3 regions of the Priestia sp. D3YE.R1 genome follow, and region 3 is predicted to be linked to each of the others. Evidence: riboswitches for the same ligand, from Rfam matches in the RefSeq annotation. Region 3 holds a riboswitch; each other region holds the start of a gene.
What was found. Region 3 has a riboswitch for cobalamin ahead of ACOZIR_RS09675 (cobyric acid synthase). Riboswitches for the same ligand answer to the same signal wherever they lie in the genome.

Region 1 (3,119 bases), 470 kb from region 3:
TTCCCAATTTTCTCGTTTTAACGGCAGTCCTTCACGCAGCGCGGGTTCATCTACTTGAATCATCGAGATGCCCTGACTTTCAAGTGCTTCCACTTCTTTTCTAAGAGCAAGCGCAATTTGATTTGCCACGTCGTAGCGCGGGATATCATCACGCACAAACGACCAGTTTAAAATCGTAATCGGACCCGTCAGCATTCCTTTAACCGGCTTATCGCTTAGAGACTGTGCGTAGACCGTTTCTTTGATCGTCATCGCCTGCTCGTATGAGACATCTCCGTAAATAAGCGGCGGCTTCACGCAGCGAGAACCGTAAGATTGCACCCAGCCAAACTTCGTAAACTGAAAGCCTCCTAATTTCTCACCGAAGTATTCGACCATGTCCGTACGCTCAAACTCTCCGTGCACAAGTACATCTAAGCCGATATCTTCTTGAATTTCAATCCATTTTTTGATTTCCTCGTTAATGTACGCTTCATACGCTTCGTCTGTTAGTTCTCCTTTACGCCATTTTAGACGCTCTTTTCGCACTTCTTTTGTTTGCGGAAAGCTTCCAATCGTTGTCGTTGGAAGAAGCGGCAGCTGAAACGCTTCTTGCTGAACGCGTTGACGTACGTCAAACGGCGCTTGACGCTCTGCTTTATAGCTGTGCAGCTGCTTCAGCTCTTTTTGCACGTCTTGGTGATTTCGAAAAGATGATCCATTTAATGCTTGAATCGCTTGTTTACTTACACTTATTTCTTTTTCTATTGCTTCTTTTCCTTGCTGCACCGCTTTTGTTAAAAGCGTGATTTCCTTCAGCTTTTCATCTGCAAAAGACAGCGCGTTTTTTAGAATTGGCTCAATGGTTTTTTCGCTTTTCACCGTGACAGGAACATGTAATAGACTTGATGAAGGCTGCAGAATCAAACGGTCTTTTGATACGGCTTCTTCAATTTCACTAAGCGTTAAAAGCTGCTCGTCCAAGTTTTCACGCCAAATGTTTCGTCCGTCAATCACTCCTGCTGCCAGCACTTTATCAGTTGGAAAACCATATTTATTAAGCGCCGTGAGATTTTCGCCTCGGTCATGTACAAAATCTAAGCCAATACCATGAACAGGAAGAGCGACTACTTCTTTATAGTGATCCACGCTGTCAAAATACGTTTGCAAAATGACTTTGACGTTCGGTGCCGCGTCATGCAGGACTTGATAGACTTCTTTGTACAGTGCCAGGTCTTCTTTTGATAGCGTTGTAGCTAAAACCGGCTCATCTATCTGTACCCACTCGACTCCTTCTGCCTGCAGCTCCGCTAAAATAGTTGCATACAGAGGAACAAATTGTTCAACTACTTTTTTAAACTCACTTTCTTTATATCCTTTTGACAGCTTCACAAATGTTACTGGACCTAAAATAACGGGTTTGCCTTTGATATTTAGCTTTTGCTTTGCTTCTTTGTAAAATTGAAGCGGGTGATTTTCTACAAGTGCCGGCGTGCATTCCTCAAGCTCGGGTACGATGTAGTGATAATTTGTGTTGAACCATTTTGTCATCGTAGAAGCTACCGCACCTTTTGTTCCTCGCGCGATGTCAAAATACGTTTCAAGCGATACCGGCCCTCCGTCATATTCAAAGCGCTTTGGCACCAAACCAAACATAGCGGCTGTATCTAACACGTGATCGTATAAGCTAAAATCGCCGACTGGAATTAATTCAATTCCTGCGTCACGCTGTTTTTTTAGATGCCCTAGACGAAGAGCTTCAATTTCCTGTAGAAAGATATCTTTCTCTAGCTTTCCTGCCCAAAACAGTTCGAGCGCTTTTTTCCATTCTCGTTTTTCACCAATTCTTGGATAACCTACGTTTGAACTTTTTACACTGCTCATTTTTTCCACTCCTTGTATATTTCTTTTTTTCCGCTAAACTAAAAAATCTCTCTTTTCGAAATGAAAAGAGAGATGATACGCATACTTAACTAAAGTTGAGATAGCCTGTTTTTCTCAACACGTATTCCTCACTCCTCTCTATATCCCGTAGAGCTTAAGTGCATACAACAGGCAGGTCTCCTGACTTAGGTTCATCGCTTCCTATCCCTTCCCATTTCAGCATGAAACAGTGGTTAATAAGTTGCTCCCCATTACAGTGGCGGGACCGCGCCGGCTTTTCACCGGTCTTCCCTTTTAAGCTGCGTACATTCGTTACACAGCACCTGATGCATTTCTATGAAATTGTTCATTCAAAATACCTTCACATAAAATAAAAAGCCTCTCTATCGTGAATAGAGAGGCATAGTATCTATGAAATCCTCTCTTATTTTTCAAAGCCGTACGCTTTGCAGGATGTAGCACCTTTTTAACAAGAATGTTAAATGGTTGCCGGGCTTCACAGGGCCAGTCCCTCCGCCTCTCTCAATAAGAGTTTTAATTATTTATAATATTTTGAATGTAGAGTCATCTTAACACCTTACATTTACGTTGTCAAAAGAAATTGCAAAAAAAATTAGTTTTCAGGAGGTGCTGACGCTAATTTTTGCCTTAACAATTTGTAATCATCTTTTCGATGTGTTTCGATCAAGTCTTTTGCTCCTTGATGATACCCTGAAGAATAAATGTACTCTACCGCGGTTTCAATAAGCATTCTCTTTTCTTCCGCACACTCCCGATCCATTAAAGGGAACAGTCTACCTAAAAGGTCATTTAAATCTTCCTTAATAAAACGATTAAGTCCTTCTTGCATCTTTTCGTTTGCCATGATAGCTCCTCCATTTGCTGTGTATGTTCTAAGCCTCTATAAACAGGCAGTTCACTGTGAATTTTAAGATAAAGTTAAGTCATTAAACAGTATATCAAGTGAATGTTTTTCTTCAATTACATATGTAATACAAATATATGACAAATATAGAGAATATATCATCATTCATTATCTATTATAACGTTTGACTGAACCTTCTGCTACAAGGTTTCGTACGGTTTTCCAAAAGAGGTTGAGACATAACGAAGTGAATCTCATCTAAAGGCAACTGGGATACATGAGCTGAATCGCTTGTGACACCGCAGTTGATTTCCGTACAAGACTTCGCTTTCCGCGGGCGGTCGCTGAGCCTCCTCGTCGCATACGCTCCTGTGGGGTCTCACCTTTTCCG
Region 2 (3,119 bases), 390 kb from region 3:
TGAATACACCGTGTCTATTTGTGTAAAAGATTCAAGCGGCCCATATCATTACGGTTTGAGAAAGCATTTGGTAGAGCTGGCTAAACAGCATGATATTCAGTACAAATTAGATATTTATCCGTTTTACGGATCAGATGCTTCTGCTGCTATTCGTGCCGGGCATGACATCGTACACGGCTTAATTGGTCCAGGAATTGATTCTTCTCATGCGTTTGAGAGAACGCATCAAGATTCATTGAATCATACGTATAAGCTTCTTTACCACTATGTGCAGTCGAACATGGTTCTGCTTTAAGAAAGGAATATTTAATTAGTGAATTTTTATGCGAAATAAAGAGCAGGACGGGATTGTGATGTCTGTTTTTTCCTTTCCTAGAAAAGAAGCCGGATAGCCGGCTTCTTTTTTAATAGATCGTATATATTTTTTCTGGGGAAGCAACAGTGGGTTAAAAAAGCACCTTTTCAAAGAGGTATAATGCTACTTAAACCTTTTGTACATTTTGTTCATTTAGAGAAGTTAAAATGTTTTTAAATTTTTAAAAGTTTCTTGTGACAAGTTTTGTAGAATGGGTTTTCAAAAGGAAATGGTTTCGTCATAATGTGGATATAGCGATCACTACAATAATCGGAGGCGAATCTTTTCATGTGGGTACTGACGGTATATGCTGGAAAAGAAATGAAAATGTTTGAATTTGAAACTGAAACGCAGGCGAGAGAAGCTTTTGCAAAAACAAATGGCTGTAAAGTTCTTTCAGAAGTCGTGTATTATAATGATCCTCATTTAACATTAGTAGCTATATAATGAAAAAACAAGAGCTAACTTTATGCTCTTGTTTTTTTATAGCCTCTTGTATCTTACGAAAAGAATAGAGTTGAAATAAAAAAAAATGTACGCTATGATATGGTAGTTACTTCTATTATTCTGATAGTTTAAAAGGTTCATATATATCAAACAGCAACAGTAAAGATGCCAAGAAGGCTTAATAGGGAAACTGGTGAAAGACCAGTACTGCCCCCGCAACTGTAAGTGTGGACGAACGAGTATAACCACTGTGGAAAAATCACGGGAAGGTTCTCAAGTAGAATGATACACAAGTCAGGAGACCTGTCTTTATTGTGAAGTTTCTATTTCTCCGGGGAGCGGGAAGGGAAAAGTTGGCTTAAAGTGGCATTCGTGTACACTTTTATTCTGACGTTTTACCCGCTCGCATATTAGCGAAGCGGGTTTTTCTCGTAGCATAAAACTACATATCGTGCAAAAAAGGTGCGCAATATTGAAATTGCGTTAAATGGGAAGTCTGGTGTGAAGCCAGCGCGGTACCCGCCACTGTGAAGAGGAGCTGATTGCATATGCCACTGTATTCGGGAAGGCGCAATCAAGTGATGAATCGAAGTCAGGAAACCAGCCTTTTTCTAATGCGAAGCTTACTCTACGGGATATAGGTGGAAGTGCAAAAACTTAGTTTGAATTTTTCTGCGCCTCTATCACTGATAGAGGCGTTTTTTAGTAAAGGAGCGGATGAGTGTGACGACGTGGAACTTAAATGGAACAAAGCATCACGTATTGATTTGTAATGGAAGCAGCTGTATGAGAAAAGGTGGAGAAGAAGCCACGCAAGCTATTCGAAATAAAGTGACTGAACTGAATCTAGATGAAGCGGTTCATACAACCCGTACGCGCTGTAACGGAAGATGCAAAGATGCTCCTGTAGCTATCGTGTACCCTTCAGGAGATTGGTACAAGCAGGTCACTGAAAATGTAGCTCATCGAATTGTCGAAGAGCATTTAGCAGGAGGCTGCAGTATAAAGGAATCGCTTATTTATGAATATGATCAACAAGGTTTTGTTTCTCCAGAAAACAGTGACTCCATAGAAGGAATCGACAAAGTAAAAAGTAACGTATAAAGGAGGAGCTAGCATGAAAGGTAAACTGTTAGTTATTGGATTCGGTCCGGGAAGCTTTGAACATATTACACAGCGGGCAAGAGAAGCCATTCAAGAAAGTGATATGATCATCGGTTATAAAACCTACGTGGAATTAATTCAAGGACTGTTAACGAATCAGCAAATTATTAGTACAGGAATGACCGAAGAAGTCAGCCGTGCACAAGAAGCCGTAAAGCAAGCTGAAGCAGGGAAAACCGTGGCGGTTATTTCAAGCGGAGATGCAGGAGTATACGGAATGGCCGGCCTTGTGTATGAAGTGTTGATTGAAAAGGGCTGGAAAAAGGAAACGGGCGTAGAGCTGGAAGTAATTCCTGGCATTTCGGCTATTAATTCATGCGCATCTCTCCTCGGGGCGCCCGTGATGCATGATGCCTGTACGATTAGTCTAAGTGATCATCTTACGCCTTGGGAGCTAATCGAAAAACGAATTGAAGCAGCTGCACAAGCAGATTTTGTAGTAGCTTTTTATAATCCAAAAAGCGGAAGACGAACAAGACAAATTGTTGAAGCACAAAGGATTCTATTAAAATACCGTTCCCCCGATACGCCTGTTGGCCTTGTGAAAAGCGCTTATCGTGACCGTGAAGAAGTCGTAATGACTAACTTAAAAGACATGTTAAACCATGAAATAGGCATGCTGACTACCGTTGTTGTCGGAAATTCGTCGACGTTTTTTTACGACGATTTAATGATTACACCGCGCGGGTATCAGCGGAAATATACCCTCAACCAAACGGAGCAGCCGCTAAGACCTCACCAGCGACTTCGAAAAGAAGCAGAACCGTGGGCTCTTGATCAAGAAGAGGCTGTAAAGCAATCAGCTTCGACTATTGAAGCGGTTCAGAACACAAGAGAGGAAAAAGCAGCTTCACGAGCTCTTGCAGAAGAAGCGCTTCAAGCAATTTTAGGTGAATCCACTTCTGCGGTCGTACATCAGCCAATAGAGTCTATCTTTGAAGTGGCGGTTAGTCCAGGGCTTGCAAATAAGAAGTTTACGCCCGTTCAAATGACAACACTAGCGGAAGTTGTTGGTGAAAAAGGTACGATGGAGTATACACCTGACCATCAAATCAAACTGCAAATTCCAACGGCTCAGCCAGATGTGATTATTAAAAAGCTCCAAGCAGCTTCCTTTTTACTATCTCCGGTCGGAGACGTGTTCACAATCAAA
Region 3 (3,119 bases):
TTTTAAATTAAAAGGTATGAGCATTATTGCTCCTGTTTCATTTATCTTCTGTTCATACATCGTATATTGGTCAGGATGGACGACCATTTCTTGGCTTTTAGGATCACAGCTTCTAATGGTTGTTATCTACGTAGCATTTAAGAAATACGTACCAACTGACGTTGTAAAATTTGCACAGCAGCTTAAATCTGCTTGGTGGCTAGTTGCTTATTATATTATTATGCTTGTTATCTCTTACCTAGGTTCATTTGGTGGAGGACAAGGTGTGCTAAGCAACCCGCTTGACTTAATTTTAATTGCTCTTGTTTCACTCGGTATTTTCTACTGGGCGAAATACACAGGTTTACCAAAAGCAGTTATCGATACAGATGATTAATAAAAAAACACGGCATGAATTCATGCCGTGTTTTTCGTTTGTATAGGGGGTGTACTCTATTTACTTATCAAACAGCCACGTTTTTAATATAGCAGCATACTCACGAAAGTAGGCTTGAAGTTTAATTGAATTTGGTGTCTTTGCACCTAAAGGATAAACGTCAAAACCTTGACGTTTAGCAATAATAGAGGCGCGAAATAAATGAAAATCACTGCTAACAAGGACGACTTTTTTGTGTTGAATATCAACTTTCTTTTTAGTAAAAGTGAAATTCTCAAAAGTAGAAGTTGACTGATCCTCTTTTATAATACGATTCTTTTTAATTCCTTCTTTTCGTAGAAAACGATAGGCTGCTTCTGCTTCAGAAATTTCTTCATCGGATCCTTTTCCACCCGTTACGATAACTTTTGTTTGTTTATGAGTCTTTAAATAAGATAAAGCCGTTTTTGCTCGTTCTTTTAAACTAGGAGACATTTGATCTCCGTCTACTTTCGAACCTAAAATGAGCACATAATCTGCTTTTTGCGGAACAGGCTGATGAGCGGTTTGATACATACAAAAAGACATGATTACAGCATAAAGAACAAGCAAACTAATAAAGATATAAATGATTTTTTTCTTCAACTACGAGCACCTTCCTAGCTATTTCATAAGATGTTTGGAAAATAATTGTTATTATAGCATACGAGATCCAAATAAGTATAAACACAGTGATATATAATAATAGAAGAAAATCGTTATTGTGAATGGTTATAAAATTCGTTACAATAAAGAATAAATGATTTTAAAAGTGCCTCTAAGGAGGATAATAGGGAAATCGGTGTAAATCCGGTGCAGCCCCCGCTACTGTAAATGTGGATGAACCTGCAAAGACCCACTAGTCAAACTAGGAAGGATGCAGAAGTAAAATGAAGCATAAGCCAGGAGACCTGCTTTTAAAAACCCCTTATTTTTCGGTGGGAGAAATAAGTCAAGACAATGTGTTAATGAGCGCATGACCAAACCTTGACTTTTACAGTTAAGGTTTTTTTATGTGATAGGGAGTGGAAAAAGTGAAAAAAGGAAAACCTCTTATGATTCAAGGAACGCACTCAGACGCTGGAAAAAGTATGATTGCTACAGCGTTTTGCCGTATTTTTAAAGAAGACGGCTATCAAACTGCACCGTTTAAATCGCAAAATATGGCGCTTAATTCATACATTACAATGGATGGAAAAGAAATTGGCAGAGCGCAAGGAATTCAAGCAGAGGCGGCCGGAGTAGAAGCAACAACCAATATGAACCCTATTTTAATTAAACCAACTCGTGATCATGAATCTCAAATTGTCGTTCATGGAAAGCCGCTTCGTAATATGTTTGCTTTTCAGTATCGGCAAGAATTTTTTAATGAAGGTTTGAACGTGATCACGGAAGCTTATAAAGAGCTTGCCAATCATTATGATCGAATTGTGATTGAAGGCGCTGGAAGTCCTGCTGAAGTGAATTTGAACGATCGGGAACTGGTAAATATGCGCGTAGCAAAGATAGCCCAAGCCCCTGTTGTGTTAGTAGGAGACATTGATAAAGGAGGGGTCTTTGCGAGTCTAGTGGGTACTCTTCAATTGCTTCCAGATGAACATAAGCCTAGAGTGATTGGGGTGTTAATCAATAAATTCCGAGGAGACTTAGAGCTTTTAAAACCGGGGTTGAAGTGGTTTGAAGAATACACGGGAGTTCCGGTACTAGGAGTGATTCCTTATATGCACGACGTGGAAATTGACGCTGAAGATTCGCTATCACTCAGAAATTACTCAACGCTTGTGAACCCGTTAAAAGAAATCGATATTGCGGTTATCTCGTATCCTCGCATCTCAAATTTTACAGACATCGATCCTTTAAGCTTAGAAGAAGACTGTCACGTGAGGCTTGTAACCAAGCCGTCACAATTAGGTACGCCTGATTTAATTGTTTTACCAGGAAGCAAAAATACGATTGAAGATGCGCAGTTTTTACAAGAAAGCGGCCTGGCTCTAGCCATTAATCAAGTCTTGAATACAACGAACGTTCACGTCATTGGCATCTGCGGAGGATATCAAATGCTAGGGGAGACAATTACAGACCCTGATGCAGTAGAATCTCGGATTGAATCCATTAAAGGGCTGGGCTTGCTTCCAGTGGAAACCGTTATGACAACCAGCAAAAAAACAGAAAGAGTTTCTGGATATGTTCAGCTAGAAAGTGAAAGAGTTTCGATTGAAGGCTATGAAATTCATATGGGAAAGACGGTTTCTAAGAGCACCACGGAAGCTTTTGCAGTGGTAGAGCATGAAAAAGAAGGAACGGTTAAAGACAACGTTATTGGCACGTATGTTCATGATGTGTTTCATAACGATGCTTTGCGCAGAGCTTTACTTAATCAAATTCGTAAACATAAAAAATTGTCGCCTATTACGGATACATTCAACAGCCGCCTGCAAAAAGAGGAGTCTTTTTCAAAAGCAGCAGCATATGTGAGAGAAGCTGTAGATATGGAAAAGCTGTATCATTTAATAGACAGCTATAAAAGTCCTGAGCAAGCACAAAAAGTATAGCTTGTAGAGGCTTTCGCTTGTTTTTTTACCGAGAACTTTAGTACGCTATTCTACGTTGCCTAGTTCAACAGTCTAGCACTCGTAACAAATAAAAGATGATTGTTTCCAATACTATGTAGGGTGGAAACATGGTTTATGCACAGGAAAATGAATGGTTAATGTAATGTAAAAAA

Region 1: another riboswitch for cobalamin. It lies ahead of metE (5-methyltetrahydropteroyltriglutamate--homocysteine S-methyltransferase); the one in region 3 lies ahead of ACOZIR_RS09675 (cobyric acid synthase).
Region 2: another riboswitch for cobalamin. It lies ahead of ACOZIR_RS11605 ((2Fe-2S) ferredoxin domain-containing protein); the one in region 3 lies ahead of ACOZIR_RS09675 (cobyric acid synthase).

The regions. Positions count from the first base shown of each region.
Region 1 covers NZ_JBLTHW010000001.1:1,316,019-1,319,137, reverse strand. The annotation lists gene metE (5-methyltetrahydropteroyltriglutamate--homocysteine S-methyltransferase) at 1-1,863, opposite strand, end outside; cobalamin riboswitch at 2,017-2,205, opposite strand; SAM riboswitch class I at 2,285-2,395, opposite strand; gene ACOZIR_RS06825 (hypothetical protein) at 2,477-2,728, opposite strand; gene ACOZIR_RS06820 (hypothetical protein) at 2,987-3,119, opposite strand, start outside.
Region 2 covers NZ_JBLTHW010000001.1:2,181,987-2,185,105, forward strand. The annotation lists gene ACOZIR_RS11595 (M42 family metallopeptidase) at 1-295, shown strand, start outside; gene ACOZIR_RS11600 (hypothetical protein) at 644-802, shown strand; cobalamin riboswitch at 949-1,127, shown strand; cobalamin riboswitch at 1,246-1,425, shown strand; gene ACOZIR_RS11605 ((2Fe-2S) ferredoxin domain-containing protein) at 1,526-1,906, shown strand; gene cobJ (precorrin-3B C(17)-methyltransferase) at 1,920-3,119, shown strand, end outside.
Region 3 covers NZ_JBLTHW010000001.1:1,788,205-1,791,323, forward strand. The annotation lists gene ACOZIR_RS09665 (APC family permease) at 1-376, shown strand, start outside; gene ACOZIR_RS09670 (YdcF family protein) at 437-1,000, opposite strand; cobalamin riboswitch at 1,148-1,327, shown strand; gene ACOZIR_RS09675 (cobyric acid synthase) at 1,420-2,946, shown strand.